One region of the Citrobacter sp. FDAARGOS_156 genome, then DNA from elsewhere that is predicted to be linked to it. Evidence: predicted binding sites of a transcription regulator. Region 1 holds the regulator's gene; each other region holds the start of a gene.
What was found. The regulator PurR, encoded in region 1, represses purine synthesis genes. The targets are predictions, from matches to a motif close to CANGCAAACGTTTGCNTG.
Positions count from the first base shown of each region.

Region 2: a site for PurR is predicted at 4,581-4,598, ahead of raiA (ribosome-associated translation inhibitor RaiA). Genes of this name have one in related genera too.
Region 3: a site for PurR is predicted at 4,976-4,993, ahead of tusA (sulfurtransferase TusA). Genes of this name have one in related genera too.

Region 1 is NZ_CP014030.2:2,478,061-2,485,552, forward strand. It holds gene AL515_RS12040 (riboflavin synthase) at 1-351, shown strand, start outside; gene cfa (cyclopropane fatty acyl phospholipid synthase) at 393-1,541, opposite strand; gene punC (purine nucleoside transporter PunC) at 1,832-3,037, opposite strand; gene punR (DNA-binding transcriptional activator PunR) at 3,149-4,081, shown strand; gene purR (HTH-type transcriptional repressor PurR) at 4,078-5,103, opposite strand; gene cydH (cytochrome bd-I accessory subunit CydH) at 5,401-5,490, shown strand; gene AL515_RS12075 (MFS transporter) at 5,668-6,837, shown strand; gene sodB (superoxide dismutase [Fe]) at 6,878-7,459, opposite strand.
Region 2 is NZ_CP014030.2:3,724,170-3,731,661, reverse strand. It holds gene AL515_RS18385 (DUF2799 domain-containing protein) at 1-273, opposite strand, end outside; gene aroF (3-deoxy-7-phosphoheptulonate synthase AroF) at 488-1,558, shown strand; gene tyrA (bifunctional chorismate mutase/prephenate dehydrogenase) at 1,568-2,689, shown strand; gene pheA (bifunctional chorismate mutase/prephenate dehydratase) at 2,734-3,894, opposite strand; Phe leader region at 3,916-4,041, opposite strand; gene pheL (pheA operon leader peptide PheL) at 3,993-4,040, opposite strand; gene raiA (ribosome-associated translation inhibitor RaiA) at 4,144-4,482, opposite strand; gene bamD (outer membrane protein assembly factor BamD) at 4,752-5,489, opposite strand; gene rluD (23S rRNA pseudouridine(1911/1915/1917) synthase RluD) at 5,621-6,601, shown strand; gene yfiH (purine nucleoside phosphorylase YfiH) at 6,598-7,329, shown strand; gene clpB (ATP-dependent chaperone ClpB) at 7,459-7,492, shown strand, end outside.
Region 3 is NZ_CP014030.2:4,674,353-4,681,844, forward strand. It holds gene rsmD (16S rRNA (guanine(966)-N(2))-methyltransferase) at 218-814, shown strand; gene AL515_RS23135 (DUF1145 family protein) at 804-1,079, shown strand; partial or broken gene AL515_RS23140 (DUF2500 domain-containing protein) at 1,180-1,537, opposite strand; gene AL515_RS23145 (lysoplasmalogenase) at 1,679-2,305, shown strand; gene zntA (Zn(II)/Cd(II)/Pb(II) translocating P-type ATPase ZntA) at 2,380-4,578, shown strand; gene tusA (sulfurtransferase TusA) at 4,671-4,916, opposite strand; gene AL515_RS23160 (7-cyano-7-deazaguanine/7-aminomethyl-7-deazaguanine transporter) at 5,085-5,750, shown strand; gene AL515_RS23165 (DcrB family lipoprotein) at 5,823-6,380, shown strand; gene AL515_RS23170 (MFS transporter) at 6,384-7,492, opposite strand, start outside.

The DNA of each region.
Region 1 (7,492 bases):
TCAGGCCATATTATGACTACCGCCGAGGTATCGAAAATTCTGACCTCAGAAAACAACCGCCAGGTGTGGTTTAAAGTTCAGGATCCGTTGCTGATGAAATATATCCTGTACAAAGGATTTATCGGTATTGACGGTATTAGCCTGACGGTTGGCGAAGTCACACCGACACGCTTTTGCGTGCATTTGATTCCGGAAACCTTGGAACGTACAACGCTGGGCAAGAAAAAACTGGGTGCGCGAGTCAATATCGAAATCGACCCGCAAACACAGGCTGTTGTTGATACGGTTGAACGTGTATTGGCCGCGCGTGAAAGCGCTATGAGCAACGTTACTGGCGAAGCGGGCGTTTAAGTCGGAATAAAAAGCCCCCGGTAGTTCGGGGGCTATGCTGTCTAACGGGGAACGCGGAGCCCGTGTTCAACGCCACGAGAGAACACAACCTGCCACAGCTGGATGTCGCGCGCGCGAAATGCGCCAGCACACGCATTCAGGTAATAACTGAACATCCGTTTAAAGCGTTCACTATAGTTGGCGGCAATTTCTGGCCAGGCGGTTATGAAACGCTCGTGCCAGGCCATCAGGGTAGTATCGTAATCCGCACCAAAGTTATGCCAGTCTTCCATCACGAAATGTGGCTCGCTGGCGTTGGCTATCTGGCGAACTGACGGTAAACAGCCGTTCGGGAAGATATATTTATTGATCCACGGATCAACATTATTGTCGGTTTTTTTAGAGCCGATGGTATGCAGCAAAAAAAGACCGTCTTGCTTTAAATTACGGTCAACAACGTCAAAATAGGTGTTGTAGTTTTTCGGCCCCACATGCTCAAACATACCGACGGAAACGATACGGTCAAACCGGTCATTCAGGTCACGGTAGTCCTGCAGCAAAATCGTGACATCCAGCCCTTCACAGCGCGTCTGCGCCATTTTTTGCTGTTCTGCTGAAATAGTCACGCCAGTCACGCTCACCCCGTATTGTGACGCCATGAACTGGGACAAGCCTCCCCAGCCGCAGCCAATATCGAGAACGCGCATACCTGGTTTCAATTGCAATTTATCGGCAATCATTTTTAGCTTCGCCTGCTGGGCAGATTCCAGGGTATCGGCATCTTTCCAGTAGGCGCAGGAATATTGCATGTAGGGATCAAGCATGCGGCTAAAGAGATCGTTGCCAAGATCGTAGTGTTCTTTGCCAACGACCCACGCACGTTTTTTGGTTTGTAAATTAAACAGACGGGCCGTTGCGATACGTAGCGTATCTCTGAAGTGGCGGGGAAGTTGGCTTTCAAGACCTGCACGCAGGACTTTGCTAAAAAACATATCCAGCCGATCGCATTCCCACCAGCCGTCCATATAACTTTCACCTAAACCCAACGACCCTTCCTGCAACACGCGTTTGAAAAAGTCGGGGTTTTTAACGCGAATATCTGCCGGTGCCGGGCCATTAATAGTAATGCCTGCACGGCTCAATAGCTCATTGGTGATTCGGTACCAGTCATCATCCGGTACGCTGACGTCTTCTATACATGATGAACTCATAGCTTCTCCATCACTGGTCGGTGATCAGAACCTTAAAACAGCGTAGACGCTTTTTTGGGCTTTGTGAGAAATCTCACGGAATTAATCCGCGAATCTATAATCCGACGTAGAACAGAGGAAGGGAGGAACCCTTGCCGAAAAGGCCATCCATGGAAGAACGGGAACCTGCTTGTTCCCGTTACTCTATAAATCTTATCGTTTTATTAACAACCGAAAATCAGTATAGGCCTGAATTTTTGGCTATTCAACCGAAAATTGTTAGCGGGCTAACTAAATGCCCGCAACAATGATTAATGTGACTCACCGTGTGCAACTTGCGCGCTCTCATCCGGCAAGGATGTGTTCTCAGCCTGTGACTGCATTTTGTAACCTAACGCGGCCAGCAACACTGTCGTCAGCATAACGCTGGTGGTCGTGAGCAGCGGCGTGCTGATTAACCACGAAACGACCAGGCTTGCCAGGAAGCATAACCCCAGTTGCAGCGTATTCTGCAACGCAGCGGCGCGCCCTGTTGCCTGAGGGAATGGGCGCAGCGCCTGAGCGACAACGATAGGGTAGATTGCCCCGTTCGCAATGGCCATCACGCAGAATGGGATCAGGATTTCAGCCAACGCAACGTGGTGAATAAAGCCTGTAGCCCAGGTGCCGATAACGCTAATGGCGTACAGGATAAGCAACCATGGCAGAAGCTGGCGACCCTGCCATTTTTGCAGTGCCGCGCGGCAGCCGTAACCCCCGATCAAAAATGCAATAGTTTGCGGGACATAGCTCAGACCAATCACAGCCGGGCTATAGCCCATTTCGCTAAGGATAAATGGTGAACCCGTCAGCCATGCGAAGAAACTTGCAGAACATGCTGCGTAAATCAGTACATTTCCACGGTATGCTTTGGAGCGCAGCAGCGTAGCGAACGTCAGTTTATCCTGGCTGTCGTCGCGCGCTTTTGCCGTTGGTTTTAAGCGCAGGGCCGGCAGCATCAGGATCAGGGTAATCGCAAAAAGGGTAGCAAAAATGGCCTGCCAGGAAAAATGTACCAGGATCCAACTGCCTAATAACGGTGCAAGTGCAGGGGATAATCCAACCAGCGGCATAATGGTGGCAAAAATGCGGTTTACTTTTTGTGAAGGATAATAATCGGTAACCAGCGCCTGCCAGATAACCGAAGCCGCACAGACACCAACGGCCTGAATAAAGCGTAGCACCAGTAAGCCGGTGGCGTTTTCTACCCACAACATGCCCAGGCTGCCCAGCGCGAAGATGGATAAGCCCAGCAGCAAAATAGGTTTGCGACCATAGTGGTCAGAGAGTGGCCCCCACAAAAGTTGTGCGACGGCAAATCCCGCTAAGAACAAGCTAAGGCTGGCACTCACGGCAGAGGCGGGCGTCTGTAAATCGGACTGAATAGCCGCAAAGGCGGGCAAATACATATCCGTTGCCAGAAAACCCAGCACGCTAAGACCTGCCAGCCAGACTAAAAACCCTTTTCCCGGTTGCATTATCGTTTCTCTTTTTAGCAATAGAACATTGCCGCTGAGTGTAGTGAGTGTAATTCTCGCTGTGAAACGCTAATATTTGCTTACTGATTTCAAATTTTTTGCAGGCAGAATATGTGGTCTGAATATTCACTTGAGGTGGTTGATGCGGTGGCGCGTAACGGTAGCTTTAGTTCTGCTGCTCAGGAGTTGCACCGCGTACCTTCGGCGGTAAGCTACACAGTGCGTCAACTGGAAGAGTGGCTGGCTGTGCCACTTTTTGAACGTCGTCATCGGGACGTGGAATTAACGCCTGCTGGCGCGTGGTTTTTAAAAGAAGGCCGATCTGTTATCAAAAAAATGCAGATCACCCGTCAGCAATGTCAGCAAATTGCCAACGGCTGGCGCGGGCAGTTGGCGATTGCAGTCGATAACATTGTCCGCCCGGATCGTACCCGCCAGATGATCGTGGATTTCTACCGCCATTTCGATGATGTGGAACTTCTGGTCTTTCAGGAGGTGTTTAACGGCGTCTGGGACGCGCTTTCAGATGGTCGGGTGGAGTTAGCTATCGGAGCAACGCAGGCCATTCCGGTAGGGGGGCGCTATACGTTCCGGGATATGGGAATGCTAAGCTGGAGTTGCGTGGTGGCCAGTCATCATCCGTTGGCGGCAATGCCGGGACCGCTCAGTGACGATACGTTGCGCAACTGGCCATCGCTGGTACGCGAAGACACGTCCCGTACGCTGCCAAAGCGTATTACCTGGCTACTGGACAACCAAAAACGCGTCGTGGTGCCTGACTGGGAATCATCGGCCACCTGCTTGTCAGCCGGACTCTGTGTCGGGATGGTACCGACGCATTTTGCTAAACCGTGGATCGATAGCGGAAAATGGGTGGCGTTACAGCTGGAAAATCCGTTCCCGGATGCCGCATGCTGTCTGACATGGCAACAGAACGATACGTCGCCGGCATTGAGCTGGCTGCTGGACTATTTAGGGGATAGCGAAACGCTGAACAAAGAGTGGCTGCGGGAGCCGGATGAGGCTCCCGCACAACAGTCTTAACGACGGTAATCGCGGAACGGGCCGTCGGCCACGGAGCGACGCTCTACCAGGCGTGGGTGTACCTCGATGGACTGCGATTCTTCACGTTTATTCACGATTCGGTCTAACAGCATGTTGAAGGCCGTTTCACCAAGTGAATCTTTTGGCTGATGGATGGTTGTCAGCGCAGGGGTGAAGTAACGGGCGTTGCGCACGTTGTCGTAACCGATAACTGAGATATCCTGCGGCACGCGCAGTCCCATCTCATCTGCGGCACACAGCGCACCCATCGCCATAATATCGCCACCACAGAATACGGCGGTTGGGCGATGTGACTGGGAGATGATTTGCTGCATAGCGCGGTAGCCGGATTCAGGCTCAAAATCACCCTGGACAATCCAGTTGTCAGGCACTTTAATCAGCGCTTCTTCCATCGCTTTCATGAAGCCAGCCAGGCGGCCTGCGCCGGTATTACGCTCCATAGGTCCTGGGATCACGCCGATCTCACGATGACCGCGTTCAATCAGATACCGGCCTGCCATGTAACCGCCTTCGAAAGCGTTATCAATGACGGTATCGGTAAAGTCGGCTTTTGCTTCGCCCCAGTCCATAACCACCATGGGAATATGGCGATACTCTTCGAGCATGGAAAGCAGTGATTCCGGATATTCTGAACACATTACCAGCAAGCCATCTACGCGCTTTTGCGCCATCATAGACAGATAAGCCTGCTGTTTTTCGAGACTGTTCCAGGCGTTGCCCAAAATCAGGGTGTAGCCTTTCTGGAAACAATTTTTCTCAACGGCCTCGATAATTTCGGCGAAATAGGCCGCTTCGCTGCTGGTTGCCAACAAACCGATCGATTTGGTGTGATTCACCTTCAGGCTACGTGCAACTGCGCTAGGGGAGTAGTGCAGCTCTTTGATCGCTGCCCAGACAGCGTTGCGCGTTTCTTCAGCGACAAAGCGCGTTTTGTTAATTACGTGTGATACGGTTGTAGTGGAAACGTTTGCTCGCTTCGCTACATCTTTAATAGTTGCCATTACATCTCACTCCAGACCATATCCTAAGCTCCTGAGAATACTCCAGGTAAACGTTTGCCTTCACACACCCTCAACGCAACGTCAGGGTTGCGGCACGCCGGGAAAACGACACGGAACGTCAGGAAGGGGTCAATGGCCGGTACGCTAATCAAGTAAGCGTGGAATTTTGTCTGATCTTAACGAAAAGGGGAAGAGTTAAAAGCAGTTATCAATATAAATCGTGAGAGATTTTTGCTTTCAAGTGTGTAAAAATGCGCAATATCACTTTTTGTGTGGGAATAAAAAGGAGAAAACTTGATGAGCACCGATCTGAAATTTTCGTTAGTAACGACCATAATTGTTCTGGGCCTGATTGTCGCGGGTGGCCTGACTGCAGCACTGCACTGATTTCCCCCGAGGGAGTTCGCTCTCCCTCATCCTTTCTGCTTGCCTTTTCCGTCCTATTTTTTGCAAATAAGCAAAAGTCTTTTGCAGTTTTGTTAACTTTATTAATTTTGCGATCAATGTCATGCTTTTGACTCTTATGATGTGTCGTGCCAAGGCTCGACGTTACGGAGTCGATAGATGAAACTAAATTATCCTTTACTGGCGCTGGCGATAGGTGCGTTTGGCATTGGAACGACCGAATTTTCTCCTATGGGGTTGCTACCCGTCATTGCCAAAGGCGTGGATGTATCCATTCCGGCCGCAGGGATGTTAATCAGCGCGTATGCGGTAGGCGTGATGGTTGGCGCCCCGCTGATGACATTACTGCTGTCCCATCGTGCGCGTCGCAATGCGCTTATCTTCCTGATGGCCATTTTTACGTTGGGTAATGTACTTTCGGCGATATCTCCGGATTACACGACGCTGATGCTGTCGCGCATTTTGACCAGTCTTAACCACGGGGCATTTTTCGGCCTTGGCTCTGTGGTTGCCGCAAGCGTGGTGCCCAAACACAAACAGGCCAGTGCCGTAGCAACTATGTTTATGGGGTTAACAATTGCCAATATTGGCGGTGTTCCCGCAGCAACCTGGCTTGGGGAAACCATCGGCTGGCGTATGTCCTTTATGGCGACGGCGGGACTGGGTGTTATCGCCATGGTCAGCCTGTTCTTCTCATTACCCAAAGGTGGGGCAGGAGAGCGCCCGGATGTCCGCAGCGAACTGGCGGTACTCATGCGTCCGCAGGTGTTGTCGGCTCTGCTGACGACCGTTCTGGGGGCCGGGGCGATGTTTACGCTTTATACCTACATCTCACCCGTGCTGCATAGCATTACTCATGCTACACCGGCGTTTGTCACCGCTATGCTGGTGCTGATTGGCGTTGGGTTCTCTATCGGTAACTATCTGGGGGGTAAACTGGCTGACCGTTCGGTTAACGGTACGCTGAAAGGCTTTTTACTGTTGCTGATGATTATTATGCTGGCGATACCTTTCCTTGCGCGTAATGAGCTGGGTGCGGCCGTGAGTATGGTGGTGTGGGGTGCAGCAACGTTTGCGGTGGTTCCGCCGCTGCAGATGCGTGTGATGCGCGTTGCCAGCGAGGCGCCTGGATTGTCATCGTCAGTTAATATTGGCGCGTTTAATCTGGGGAATGCCCTGGGAGCGGCGGCTGGTGGGGCGGTAATTTCCGGAGGGTTGGGCTACAGTTTCGTACCGGTAATGGGGGCGATTGTGGCGGGACTTGCGCTACTGCTGGTCTTTGTCTCGGCAAGGAAACAAGCGGAAGAAGTCTGCAACGCAACGAATTAAAAACAAAAACGCAGAAGGGAAACCCTTCTGCGTTGTCATCTTATGCTGCGAAGTTTTTCGCAACAAATTCCCAGTTCACCAGTGCCCAGAAGTGTTCCAGGTAGCCAGGACGGGCATTACGATAATCGATGTAGTAAGCATGTTCCCACACGTCAACGGTCATCAGCGGCGTCGCGTCAGTCGTCAGCGGTGTACCTGCGTTGGAGGTGGACACGATAGCCAGTTTGCCATCCGTTCCTTTGACCAGCCAGGTCCAGCCAGAACCGAAATTCTTGATAGCGGCATCGGTGAATTGTGCTTTGAAGTCTGCAAAGCTGCCAAAGGAGGCGGCAATCGCTTCGGCCAGTTTACCGGTCGGCTCGCCACCTGCGTTCGGGGCCAGGCAGTTCCAGTAGAACGTGTGGTTCCAGACCTGGGCTGCGTTATTGAATACACCACCTTCAGAGCTACGTACGATCTCTTCCAGTGATTTACCTTCAAACGCCGTGCCTTTAATCAGGTTATTCAGGTTAGTAACGTAAGTCTGGTGATGTTTGCCATAGTGGTATTCCAGCGTTTCGGCAGAAATGTGCGGTGCCAGAGCATCTTTGGCATACGGTAATGCAGGTAATTCGAACGACATTGCTTCTCTCCTTATTATTTATATTGAGTACAC
Region 2 (7,492 bases), 1.2 Mb from region 1:
TTTGCCGGTCAATCCTCTCGCGTAAACAAAGTCCTGCTGACAGGTTTTCCTTTGTCCTTCGGCGTACCCCTTAAGATATTGGGCACGATCGACCTCCGGGTCATTGTAGTTGTCGGCAAGTGTCTCGTTATCTTTAACGACATGGCCTGAAATGGCATCCTGTATTCCGGCATCAAACCAGTCGGTACCTGTCCAGGTAGGGGAAAAAGTATAGGGATCTATCTGACATCCGCTGAGAAATAATACAAATAAGGTACAGATGAGTTGCTTCATTGCCTGTTCTCCCCGTTTTTTTAAAGCATAGCGGATTCATATATAGAATGGTGTAAATTTAATTGTACGGAATTTTGCAGTATTTTTGCTGTAAAAAGGTGTTCCGTAAATAAAAATTTACGGAATGTGGATTGAAATCTTTACCTATTGTGTTATCGTGATTATCTCCTCGCTGAGGAAAACTATCGCAAACGAGCTAAACAGGATCACCATCATGCAAAAAGACGCGCTGAACAACGTACACATTACCGACGAACAGGTTCTGATGACCCCAGAGCAGCTTAAAGCGGAATTTCCGCTGAGCCTTGCACAGGAGGCGCAAATCGCTCAGTCGCGTAAAACCATTTCAGACATTATCTCTGGTCGCGACCCGCGACTGCTGGTGGTGTGTGGTCCATGCTCGATTCACGATCCTGAAGCGGCTATTGAGTACGCTCGTCGATTTAAAGCCCTTGCCGCAGAGGTCAGCGATAGCCTCTACCTGGTGATGCGCGTCTACTTTGAAAAGCCCCGTACCACCGTCGGTTGGAAAGGGTTAATTAATGATCCTCATATGGATGGCTCTTTTGATGTTGAAGCAGGCTTGAAAATTGCGCGTCAACTGCTGCTTGAACTGGTGAATATGGGGCTACCGCTGGCAACAGAAGCGTTAGATCCAAACAGCCCGCAATACCTGGGCGATCTGTTTAGCTGGTCTGCTATCGGTGCGCGTACCACTGAATCACAGACGCACCGTGAAATGGCTTCTGGTCTTTCCATGCCGGTTGGTTTTAAGAATGGTACAGATGGGAGCCTGGCAACGGCAATTAACGCCATGCGCGCCGCAGCACAATCACACCGCTTTGTTGGTATTAACCAGGCGGGGCAGGTTGCACTACTGCAAACTCAGGGTAATCCAGATGGTCACGTGATCCTGCGTGGCGGTAAAGCGCCGAACTACAGCCCAGCGGATGTCGCCCAGTGTGAAAAAGAGATGGAGCAGGCAGGACTACGACCTTCTCTGATGGTAGATTGCAGTCATGGTAATTCCAATAAAGATTACCGTCGCCAGCCAGCCGTGGCTGAATCTGTGATCGCCCAAATCAAAGATGGCAATCGCTCAATCATCGGCTTGATGATTGAAAGTAATATTCACGAAGGCAACCAGTCCTCCGAACAGCCACGTAGCGAAATGAAATACGGCGTCTCCGTAACTGATGCCTGCATTAGCTGGGAAATGACGGATGCGCTACTGCGTGAAATTAGCCAGGATTTAAACGGCCAACTGACGGCGCGTGTAGCATAAGAGGTTGGTATGGTTGCTGAATTGACCGCACTACGCGATCAAATTGATGAAGTTGATAAGGCGTTGCTGGATTTACTGGCACGGCGTCTGGAGCTGGTTGCCGAAGTCGGTGAAGTCAAAAGCCGCTTTGGGCTGCCGATCTACGTACCCGAGCGGGAAGCCTCGATGTTGGCTTCCCGCCGTGCAGAAGCTGAAGCGCTGGGGGTGCCGCCAGATCTGATCGAAGATGTATTGCGTCGGGTTATGCGCGAGTCTTATTCCAGTGAGAATGACAAAGGCTTTAAGACGCTTTGTCCTTCTTTGCGTCCGGTGGTGATCGTCGGTGGTGGCGGACAGATGGGGCGGCTGTTCGAGAAGATGCTGACGCTGTCTGGTTATCAGGTGCGGATCCTGGAACAGCAGGACTGGGATCGCGCCACGGAGATCGTCGCCGATGCAGGCATGGTGATCGTCAGTGTGCCGATCCACGTCACCGAGCAGGTGATCGCCAAACTACCGCGTCTGCCGTCTGACTGCATTCTGGTGGATCTGGCCTCAGTGAAAAATGGTCCTCTGCAGGCGATGCTGGCGGCACATGACGGTCCGGTTGTGGGGTTACACCCGATGTTTGGTCCGGACAGCGGCAGTCTGGCAAAGCAGGTCGTCGTCTGGTGTGATGGACGTCAGCCGGAAGCCTATCAGTGGTTTCTGGAACAGATTCAGGTATGGGGTGCGCGGCTGCATCGGATCAGCGCCGTTGAGCACGACCAGAATATGGCGTTCATTCAGGCGTTACGCCACTTTGCGACATTTGCGTATGGGCTGCATTTAGCGGAGGAGAATGTGCAACTGGAGCAGTTACTGGCTCTTTCTTCACCTATTTACCGTCTTGAACTGGCAATGGTTGGCCGTCTGTTTGCCCAGGATCCTCAGCTCTATGCCGATATTATTATGTCGTCTGAAAGCAACCTTGCGCTGATCAAGCGCTACTACCAACGTTTTGGTGAGGCGATCGGTTTACTGGAGCAGGGCGATAAGCAGGCTTTTATCGACAGTTTCCGTAAGGTGGAACACTGGTTTGGCGACTATGCGCAGCGCTTCCAGAGTGAAAGCCGTACTTTGTTACGCCAGGCGAATGACAGCCGTCCTTAATTAAGATGCCGGATAAGCGTAGTGCCATCCGGCATTGTCAAACGTTAGCTTGGATCGACCGGCACCACGTTTTCACTCGGATAACATCCCAATACTTTCATCGAACGCGTAATCTCACCCAGCTCTTTCAATGCTTTTTGCATTTGGGGCGATTCCAGATTGGCCTGGATATCAAGATAAAACATCTCTTCCCACGGATTGCCGTGAATCGGGCGTGACTCCAGTTTAGTCATAATCAGATTATGGTTACGCAGCACCAGCAATGCTTCTACCAGCGCACCTGCCTGTTGTCCTGTCGCCATCAGCAACGTTGTTTTCGCTGGAACCTGGTCAGAAACATTGATTGCTTTACGTGCCAGTACCACGAAGCGGGTAATGTTTTGTGTCTGATTAGCTTCAATATGCTCAAGTACCTGCAGACCATGCAGTACACCACCGGCTTCGCTTCCCAGGGCTGCCACGCGTGGCGAATTAGCCTGGGCGACCTTTTCCATCGCAGCTGAAGTGCTTTCAGTGTATTCAATCTTCCAGTGCGGGTAGCGGTTCAGGAACTTGCTGCACTGCTGGAACGGTTGTGGGTGGCTGTATACCGTGTCGATGCTCTCCAGATCGGTTGTTCCCGACACCAGTACGCAATGATCGATAGTAATCGTCATCTCGCCAACGATAGACAGGCTGGTGTGCTGCAGCAGATCGTAAACGTCATTAATCGCACCGGAACTGGTGTTTTCAATAGGCACTACCGCGTAGTCTGCCTGTCCGGTCTCAACCTGATTAAAGATATCGGCAAATTTCGCGCAGCCGCTTTCAATAAACTGCTCAAAATGACGTGCGGCGTACTGACGGGCGGCGAGGTGTGAGTAAGACCCTTTTGGTCCCAGGAAGGCAACACGAGCGGAATGCGGGTTGCTCTTATTCAGATGCTGCTGAAGGAGCGCCTGCTGGGTCAGGACGGAGTCTTCGATAATCAGCTGGAACAGGCGAGTAATGTAATGAGCATCAAGATGATGTGCTTTGCCAAGCTGAATCAGGCGGTCTAACAGGTCGCGCTCACGGTCGATATCACGAACCGGACGATGTGAAAGCAGTTTAGCTTTGCCAACTTCTACGGCCAGTCCACGTCGCTCAGCCAGGAGGGCCAGTAATTTTTCATCCAGCGTGCTGATCTTATCGCGCAGCGCCAGCAATGGGTTTTCCGATGTCATAGTGTTGCCTTTCTTGTTATCAAAAAAAAGGCCTCCCGTTGTGGGAGGCCTTATTGTTCGTCTTCGCATTCTTTATCACACGACGAAACGCCTCCCATTCAGGGGAAGGTAAAAAAGAATGCGAAGAAGAACGGGACAAGTTTCATGTAATTTTCCTTTGGCTACATCAGTAAAGTACCCGTACTGTTTTCACCATGTCAACAAAAAACGCGCCCGAAGGCGCGTTGGCGATACACTCAATGTAAGGGACTACTCTTCTTCTGCTTCGACGAAGTTGGCGTCTTTTACTGAAGTTGTTGCACGACGGGCTTCGCCTTTGTGCTGCACTTTATTGAGCTGCCGTTCCAGCTTGTTGATCAAATCGTTAATGGCGGTGTATATATCCTCGTGTTTTGCGCTGGCGACCAGATGTCCGTTCGGTGTATTGATGGTGGCATCAGCAATGAAACCCTGTGGCTCCTTAGACAGAATGATATGTGGATTAATCAGATGAGTTTGCCATTTTTCAAGTTTGGCGAGACGGTCTGCGACATGCTGGCGAATTGCCGGAGTAATTTCCATTTGTTTACTGGTAATGTTCATTGTCATAAATTTTACCTCTTGTCTTTCCCGTCTTGGTGATTCCAGCATACCGTTCCTAATGTCAAAATATGTGATCTAAATCACATATTTTTGTCGCTTTTTGTCAAGAAAACCTTTTTGTGAGGCACCGCAGGAACAGGCGATTTTTTACTTGAGGAATACCTGAAAGCAGGCCATATTTGATAGGATGCGTCGCAGCTAAACCGCTTCAGTTGTGGTGTTAACGGATAAAAAAACGGCAGCCCTTGGGCTGCCGTTTTGCATTCTGAGGTCAATCAGGTGTTGCTGCTGTTAGCGGCAATGATTTTCGCTACTTTTTCTGCCTGGGCATTCATCTGCATTTGGCGATAAGCGTTTTCCATCAACGGCAGGGCATCACGCGTTGCCTGGGTATCCGGATAGTCACGCAGCATACCTTCCACACGGTTCACGACTGCAACCCATGCGCCACGGGCGGTATAGTACTCAGCAACAGAGTATTCATACTTCGCCAGACGATCTTTCAGGAACACCAGACGCTTCGTGGCATCGGTTGTGTACTGGCTGTTCGGATAACCACGTACCAGTTTGGAAAAGTCATTAAACGCAGCTCGGGCGTGCTGTGGATCGCGATCGCTACGATCGACGCCAAAGAATCCTTGCAGCGCGCTATCATCCAACGCCATATTGGTCAGGCCACGCATGTACATGACATAATCAATGTTCGGGTGAGTCGGGTTCAGACGAATAAAACGATCGATGGCAGCCTGAGCAAGTGGCAGATCGGCGTTTTTATAGTAGGCGTAGATGAGATCTAATTGCACCTGCTGAGAATACGGTCCAAATGGATAGCGGTTATCCAACGCTTCCAATTGCGTTATTGCCTGTTTCCAGTTACCGTCCTGCAGCTTTTGCTGAGCAGTCGCGTAGATTTCATTTGGCGGATTATCGGGCACCTCTTCCTTTGAACCAGAGCAACCCGCCAAAAACAGGCTCAACGTGGCTGCTGCCACCAGATATTTCATGCGCGTCATGACGTTTTGACTTTCCTCAAAATGTAATACGGGAGATTCTCTGTTCCTGCTCCCGGTTAAGACCAGCTACAATAGCACACTATATTAAACGGCAAAGCCGTAAAACCCAACGTTAAACGAAGAAGCAGTTTATGGCACAACGAGTAGAACTCACCGCAACAGTCTCCGAAAATCAGCTTGGTCAACGCTTAGATCAGGCTTTGGCCGAATTGTTCCCTGATTATTCGCGATCGCGCATAAAAGAATGGATCCTCGACCAGCGCGTACTGGTAAATGGCAATCTTTGCGATAAGCCGAAAGAAAAAGTGTTAGGTGGAGAGCGTGTCTCCATCAATGCTGAAATTGATGAAGAGGTTCGTTTTGAAGCTCAGGATATCCCGCTGGATATCGTTTATGAAGATGACGACATTCTTGTCATCAACAAACCTCGTGACCTTGTAGTGCATCCGGGCGCCGGGAATCCTGATGGTACGGTATTGAATGCGTTGTTGCATTACTACCCGCCAATTGCGGATGTCCCACGAGCCGGTATTGTGCACCGTCTGGATAAAGACACAACCGGACTTATGGTTGTGGCAAAAACTGTCCCGGCGCAAACGCGCCTGGTCGAGTCATTGCAGCTGCGCGAAATCATTCGTGAGTATGAAGCCGTGGCGATTGGCCATATGACAGCGGGCGGTACAGTCGAAGAACCGATCAGCCGTCATCCAACCAAACGTACGCATATGTCAGTGCATCCAATGGGGAAACCTGCGGTAACGCACTATCGCATTATGGAGCATTTCCGTGTGCACACGCGTCTGCGGTTGCGTCTGGAAACCGGACGTACGCACCAGATCCGCGTGCACATGGCGCATATCACCCATCCGCTGGTGGGCGACCAGGTCTACGGTGGTCGTCCGCGTCCACCGAAAGGCGCTTCTGACGAGTTTATCTCCGTGCTGCGTAAGTTTGACCGTCAGGCGCTGCACGCGACCATGTTGCGTTTGTATCACCCGATTTCCGGTATTGAGATGGAATGGCATGCGCCGATTCCGCAAGATATGGTGGAGCTTATCGAAGTGATGCGCGCTGATTTCGAAGAGCATAAGGATGATGTTGCCTGGCTATGAGTAAGCTAATTGTCCCGCAGTGGCCGATACCTCAGGGTGTCGCGGCCTGTAGTTCTACCCGCATTGGCGGCGTCAGTCTGTCGCCTTATGATTCGCTTAACCTGGGTGCCCATTGTGGTGATAACCCGGAGCATGTGGAAGAGAACCGCAAGCGGCTGTTTGCTGCGGGCAATCTGCCTTCGAAACCCGTCTGGCTTGAACAGGTACACGGTAAAGACGTCCTGAAATTGAGCGGCGGGCCATACTTATCTAAACGTGCAGATGCGTCCTACAGTAATACGCCGGGCACCGTATGTGCGGTGATGACGGCGGACTGTCTGCCGGTGCTGTTTTGTAATCGTGCTGGAACAGAGGTGGCGGCGGCCCATGCGGGCTGGCGCGGGTTATGTGAAGGTGTGCTGGAAGAAACGGTGGCGTGCTTTGCCGATAAACCGGAAAACATTATCGCCTGGCTAGGCCCGGCGATTGGCCCGGACGCGTTTGAAGTGGGAGCAGAAGTCCGCGAAGCGTTCATGGCGAAAGATCTGCAAGCGGACATCGCATTTGTACCGCGTGGTGAAAAATATCTGGCGGATATCTATCAGCTTGCACGTCAACGTCTGGCAAATGTGGGGGTTGAGAACGTCTACGGTGGTGACCATTGCACCTTCAGCGAAAGTGAGACGTTCTTCTCTTATCGTCGCGACAATACCACGGGTCGTATGGCAAGTTTTATTTGGCTGATATAACCTAAAGAATCAAGACGATCCGGTACGTGTAATTTTCTTTTCACATAATTCAGGTCATTCACCTTGAATAATTGAGGGATGACCTCATTTAATCTCCAGTAGCAATTTTGGCCTGTTATGGGAGGAGTTATGCGTCTGGATCGTCTTACCAATAAATTCCAGC
Region 3 (7,492 bases), 2.2 Mb from region 1:
AGCTAAAAAAATGATGAAATAGTCTATCACTTATACCCAATGAATTTCGAGTTACGTCAAGGCGGCAAGCGCACGAATCCCGATGAGCTTACTTTTAGTAAGTGATTCGGGTGAGTAAGTACAGCCAACGCAGAGGTAACTTGAAAGGCGACGGGTTAACTTAACTCACATCACCGCCTGGAATGACATGCTATAGGCGGATTGAGCAATAATAGAAATGAAAAAACCTAATCACTCTGGCAGCGGACAGATCCGCATTATTGGCGGGCAATGGCGAGGCCGTAAACTCCCGGTTCCGGACAGCCCCGGACTGCGTCCGACCACCGACCGCGTACGCGAAACGCTGTTTAACTGGCTGGCCCCGGTGATGGTCGATGCCCGTTGCCTTGATTGCTTTGCCGGCAGCGGCGCGTTGGGTCTGGAAGCACTCTCCCGCTATGCGGCAGATGCCACGCTGCTGGAGATGGATCGCGCGGTATCTCAGCAGTTGCAAAAGAATCTCGCCACGCTGAAAGCACCCCATGCCCGCGTGGTCAACACCAATACCCTGACATTTTTGGCCCAGGCCGGTACGCCGCATAACGTGGTGTTTGTGGATCCGCCGTTTCGTAAAGGATTACTGGAAGAAACATTAACTCTTCTGGAAACTCGCGGCTGGCTGGCAAATGAAGCGTATATTTACGTGGAAAGCGAAGTCGAAAACGGCCTGCCGCCGGTTCCGGTTAACTGGTCGTTATACCGCGAAAAAGTGGCTGGGCAGGTTGCTTATCGTCTGTATCAACGTGAAGCACAAGGAGAGCAACATGCTGATTAATCTGGGACGTCTGTTGATGCTGTGTGTCTGGGCATTCCTGCTACTGAATATTTTTCAACCGTTCCCACGTCCGCTCAATATCTTCGTGAATGTGGCTCTGGTGTTTATGGTGCTGATGCACGGCATGCAGTTGGCGCTGCTGAAATCAACCATGCCGAAAGATGGCCCGCAAATGACCAGCGGCGAGAAAGTGCGTATTTTTCTGTTCGGCGTATTTGAACTGCTGGTATGGCAGAAGAAGATTAAAGACCAGTTGAAGAAGTAATGGTGCTCACTTTGCCTGGTATCGCATAGCGAGCCGGAGCGACAAAACCAGGAGGCCGGATAAGGCGTAAACCGCCATCCGGCATCAGCCAAATGAAACCTTAGCGTTCAGCCGTAAAATCAACAAAACGCGAACCTTTGTAGCTCAGTATACCTTTGTCGCCAACCGTTAACGCATGATACTGCTGGGCATCCAGACGAAATGTCTGCTCCAGGCCGCCGTTTTGTGGCTTAAAGCTGGCTTCATAGCGCATGCTGGTGCCCGCCGGGCTCACTTCCTGTTGACGGGAGCGCCGGTCGTTTAGCGGCTTTTCCCGCTTATTCGTCACCGCCACCTGCTTTTGCACCAGCGGCGCGATCATTATCCGCTTTTTCACGTCGCTGCTGAACAAAGCGAAACGACGCTGCGACAACGATTAAGACAATGATAACAATGAAAAAAAGTGGTGGCTTGCTCATATTATTAACCCATCAGAAAATGCGGAAATAAGCATACATTGCCCGTTATGGTGTTGTCATCTGGCAGTATCGACCTCTACACTGGACAGTAGAGCCGTGAGCACCCCGCTTACGAAAAAATAACGAATTCAAGGAACTAAGATGCTTTGGTCGTTTATCGCTGTCTGCCTTTCCGCATGGTTGTTCGTGGATGCTTCCTATCGTGGGCCTGCCTGGCAACGCTGGGTCTTTAAACCCCTGACGTTACTCCTGCTGGCGCTGCTGGCCTGGCAGGCGCCAATGTTTAACGCTATCAGTTACCTGGTACTGGCCGGCTTGCTGGCTTCACTGCTGGGCGACGCGCTGACGCTATTGCCGCGCCAACGCCTGCTGTACGCAGTGGGGGCATTCTTCCTGTCGCATCTGCTGTATACCATTTACTTCGCCAGCCAAATGACGCTGTCGTTCTTCTGGCCTTTGCCGTTGGTGCTGGTGGTACTGGGGGCGTTGCTGATCGCCGTGATCTGGACGCGCCTGGAAGAGTTGCGCATCGCTATTTGTACCTTTATTGGCATCACACTGATGATGGTCTGGATGGCTGGCGAACTGTGGTTCTTCCGCCCGACCGCTCCGGCGCTGTCGGCATTTATGGGCGCATCGCTCCTGTTCATCGGCAATATTGTCTGGCTGGGTAGCCATTACCGTCGCCGCTTCCGCGCCGATAACGCCATTGCCGCCGCCTGCTACTTCGCCGGACATTTCCTGATTGTTCGTTCGTTGTATCTTTAAAATGCTTGACTCTGGAGTCGACTCCAGAGTGTATCCTCCGGTTAATACGAAATGATTATCAATCGGAGGATGCCATGTCGACACCCGATACCAATGGCAAAAAAGCCCCACAATTCTCTTCTTTCAAGCCAGCGCCTGCGCCAAAGAAGGCTGATGACTGCTGCTGCGAAGGAACTTGCTCCACTACGCCACCCGTATCCGATACCGTTGACGGGACTCGCTATTCCTGGAAAGTGGCAGGCATGGACTGCGCGGCCTGCGCCCGAAAAGTAGAGAATGCGGTCCGCCAGGTCAGCGGCGTTAACCAGGTTCAGGTGCTGTTTGCCACCGAAAAACTGGTGGTCGACGCCGGTTCCGATATCCGCCAGCAAGTTGAAAATGCGGTGCAGAAAGCAGGCTATACCCTGCGTGATGAGCAGGCACCAGAAGAAGCCCCCGAATCGCGGTTTAAAGAAAATCTGCCACTGATTTCGCTGATTATCATGATGGCGATTAGCTGGGGGCTGGAGCAGTTCAATCATCCCTTCGGTCAGATAGCGTTTATCGCCACCACCCTGGTCGGTCTGTACCCCATTGCCCGTCAGGCTCTGCGTCTGATGAAAACCGGCAGCTACTTTGCCATTGAAACATTAATGAGCGTGGCCGCCATCGGCGCACTGTTTATCGGCGCGACAGCGGAAGCCGCCATGGTACTGCTGCTGTTTTTAATCGGCGAGCGTCTGGAAGGATGGGCTGCCAGCCGTGCCCGTAAAGGGGTTAGCGCGCTGATGGCGCTCAAACCGGAAACCGCCACGCGCCTGCGTAACGGCGAGCGCGAAGAGGTGGCTATTAATAGCCTCCGCCCTGGCGATGTTATCGAAGTGGCCGCGGGTGGGCGTTTACCTGCCGACGGCAAACTGGTTTCCGGCTTTGCCAGTTTTGATGAAAGCGCCCTGACCGGCGAATCGATCCCGGTTGAACGCGCCACCGGCGAGAAAGTCCCGGCAGGCGCCACCAGCGTGGATCGTCTGGTTACGCTGGAAGTGCTCTCCGAACCGGGCGCCAGCGCCATTGACCGTATTTTGAAGTTGATTGAAGAAGCGGATGAACGTCGCGCCCCCATTGAGCGTTTTATTGACCGTTTCAGCCGGATTTACACCCCAGCCATTATGGCGGTTGCGCTGCTGGTCACCCTCGTGCCGCCGCTGCTGTTTGCCGCATCCTGGCAGGAGTGGATTTATAAAGGACTGACGCTGCTGTTGATTGGCTGTCCTTGCGCACTGGTGATTTCAACCCCCGCAGCCATTACCTCTGGTCTGGCCGCTGCGGCGCGTCGTGGGGCGTTAATCAAAGGCGGTGCCGCGCTGGAACAGTTGGGTAGAGTCACGCAGGTGGCGTTTGATAAAACCGGCACCCTGACCATCGGTAAACCGCGCGTCACAGCGATTCATCCGGCAAGCGGAATTGGTGAGGCTGAACTGCTGGCACTGGCGGCAGCGGTAGAGCAAGGCGCGACACACCCGCTGGCGCAGGCGATTGTTCGGGAAGCACAAACGCGCGAACTGGCTATACCTGTCGCGAAAGAACAGCGCGCATTAGTCGGATCTGGCATTGAAGCGCGGGTCGACGGCGAGCGCGTGCTGATTTGCGCCGCCGGTAAACAGCCTGCCGATGCCTTTGCCGGGCAGATAAGCGAGCTGGAAAGCGCGGGTCAAACGGTGGTGCTGGTGTTGCGTAACGATACTGTACTCGGCGTGCTGGCCTTACAGGACACGCTGCGCGACGATGCCCGCACCGCCATCAGCGAACTTAATCAGATTGGCGTGAAAGGGGTGATCCTGACTGGTGATAACCCACGTGCAGCGGCCGCCATTGCCGGTGAACTGGGCCTTGAATTCAAAGCGGGGCTATTGCCGGAAGATAAAGTGCAGGCAGTTTCCCATCTTAACCAACAGTCGCCGCTGGCGATGGTTGGCGACGGCATCAACGACGCTCCGGCGATGAAAGCAGCCACCATCGGTATTGCCATGGGGAGCGGAACCGACGTCGCGCTGGAAACCGCTGATGCCGCCCTGACCCACAACCGCCTGCGTGGTCTGGTGCAAATGATTCAACTGGCGCGGGCCACCCACGCCAATATTCGCCAGAACATTGCGATTGCGTTGGGTCTGAAGGGGATTTTCCTCGTCACCACGCTGCTCGGGATAACCGGACTGTGGCTGGCGGTACTGGCAGATACGGGGGCGACGGTACTGGTGACTGCTAACGCGCTGCGGTTGTTACGTAAAGGATAGTTTTTGCCGGATGACGGCGTTGCCCTATCCGGCCTACGGGTTACACGTTCTTTGTTTGCCGGATAAGCGTTAGCGCCATCCGGCAAACAAAACTAGTGACCTTTACGCAGCAGATAGCGGTACGGCAGCGAGTCGGTCTCTTTAGCCACCAGCTCATGCTCCATAAAGGTACAGAAGCCAGGAATATCGCGGGTTGTTGCCGGATCGTCGGCGACAATCAGCAGTGTTTCACCGGCCTGCATGCCACGTACGGTTTTACGCACCATCATCACCGGTTCCGGGCAGCGCAGTCCCTGGGCATCAAGAGTATGGTCGGGAGAGGTAAACAGATCGCTCATCGTAGTCTCGTTCATTCAAAAACGGCGTTATTTTACGCTCTGTTGTGGCGTAAGCCAATCAGGTTAACGATTGCGTGAAAAACAACCATTGCAATGTGCTCTTAAAGCAGTATCATGCGACGGTTTTTTATTGGGTTCCCTCACCCCATCCAACAAAAAGGTCACAATATGACTCCGTTTACACAAACTCAGCGCGTAAAAGCGTTGTTCTGGCTATCGCTATTTCATCTGCTGGTGATCACCTCCAGCAACTATCTGGTGCAGCTTCCAATCTCCATTTTTGGTTTCCATACCACATGGGGCGCGTTTAGCTTTCCGTTTATTTTCCTCGCCACCGACCTGACCGTGCGTATTTTTGGCGCGCCGTTGGCTCGACGTATCATCTTTGCGGTGATGATCCCCGCGCTACTGATCTCCTATGTCGTTTCGTCCCTGTTTTATATGGGATCATGGCAGGGATTTGGCGCACTGCTGCACTTTAACCTGTTTGTCGCCCGCATCGCCGCCGCCAGCTTTATGGCTTACGCGCTGGGACAAATTCTGGATGTGCATGTCTTCAACCGCCTGCGTCAGAACCGTCGCTGGTGGCTGGCGCCAACGGCTTCCACGCTGTTTGGCAACATCAGCGATACGTTAGCCTTCTTCTTTATCGCCTTCTGGCGCAGCCCGGATGCCTTTATGGCCGAGCACTGGATGGAAATCGCGCTGGTCGACTACTGCTTCAAAGTGCTGATCAGCATTATTTTCTTCCTGCCGATGTACGGCGTGCTGCTGAATATGTTGCTGAAAAGGCTGGCAGATAAATCCGAAATCTCTGCATTGCAGACGAGTTAAAGGTTCATTTTCCGAGTTGTGATAAGATGGACGAATGAGCCGTTATGGCCGTTTATCGAAAGGAAGAAGTCAATGCGCAATCTGGTTAAATATGTCGGTATTGGCCTGCTGGTTATGGGGCTTGCGGCCTGTGATAATAGCGATACAAAAGCGCCAGCAGAGAAAGCTGCCGCAGAAAGTAACGCCACCGGACAACCGGTCAGCCTGCTCGACGGCAAACTCAGTTTTTCCCTGCCAGCGGATATGACCGATCAGAGCGGCAAGCTGGGCACTCAGGCGAACAATATGCACGTCTATTCTGACGCAACCGGCCAGAAAGCGGTGATTGTGATTGTTGGCGACAACACCAACGAAGACCTGGCTGTGCTGGCAAAACGTCTGGAAGATCAGCAGCGTAGCCGTGACCCGCAGCTGCAGGTCGTCACCAATAAATCTATTGAGCTGAAAGGCCACACGCTGCAGCAGTTAGACAGCATCATCTCGGCTAAAGGCCAGACCGCTTACTCTTCTGTGGTGTTGGGCAAAGTGGATAACCAACTGCTGACCCTGCAAATCACGCTGCCTGCTGACGATCAGCAAAAGGCGCAGACTACCGCAGAAAACATCATTAACACGCTGGTTATCCAGTAACGGTTAAGACGATGACGCGGCCTCCGGTGACACCACCTGAGGCCGTTTTTTTAACCGCCAGGTCAGCAATAACGCCACCGCCACCAGCCCTGCTGCCGCCAGATAGATAACCGGCACGCCCGCCCACGTCATTACCAGCCCAGCCAGCGGCCCGGTAACACCCAGCGATAAATCCATAAATACCGTGTAGGTCGCCAGCGCAGCGCCCTGATTTTGCTGCGGGACGGCTTTTACCGCTACCACGCCCAGCGCCGGGAAAACCAGTGAAAACCCAGCCCCGGCCAGCAGAACGCCGATTTTCGCCATCCACGGCATGGAAGCCATCCCGACCAGTAGCAGCCCGACAATCTCGACGCTAAAGCAGATCATCGCCACATTCAGCCCGCCTAAACGGTTGATACCATTTGGGAACAACAGACGAGTACCGACAAACGTGCAGCTAAAAAGCGTCAGCGCGAAAGCAGCGCCATCCCAGCCTTTGGCATCATAAAACAGGGTAATAAACGTGGCGATCACCCCAAAGCCGGCAGAGGCCAGCGCCAGCGCCATGCCATACAACCAGACGCGTCCGAGCACCGCGCGGAACGGCAACGGTTTGCCTTTGCTGGCCTTCACCGCAGGACGAGGGAGCGCCAGCAGTATCGCCAGCAGCGCCACGCCCATCACGGTCAGCGCCAGCCCCTGTAAGCCCCCCCAGGCATAAAACAGAACGCCCAGCGGCGCGCCTATCGCCATCGCGCCATAGGTCACGATGCCATTCCAGGAAATCACCCGTCCGATGTGCATTGAGCCAACCACCCCCACGCCCCACAGCGTAGAGCCAGTTCCGGCAAAGCTTTGCCCGACCCCGAGAATCACCCGCCCCAGACACAGCAGCAGCAGACTAGCCAACGGCCAGCCGTTCGTTGATCCAGCCAGCAAATAGCCCAGACCACTTAAAAAGCAGCCACACAGCCCGAATACCACAATCTTCTTTGGCCCCAGCAGATCGGCATAGCGACCGGCATGCGGACGGCTCAGCAGCGTAGCGAAATATTGCAGGCTGATGACCAGTCCAGCCCAAAAGGCGCTGAATCCCATCACATCATGGACGTAGCCCGGCAATACCGCGA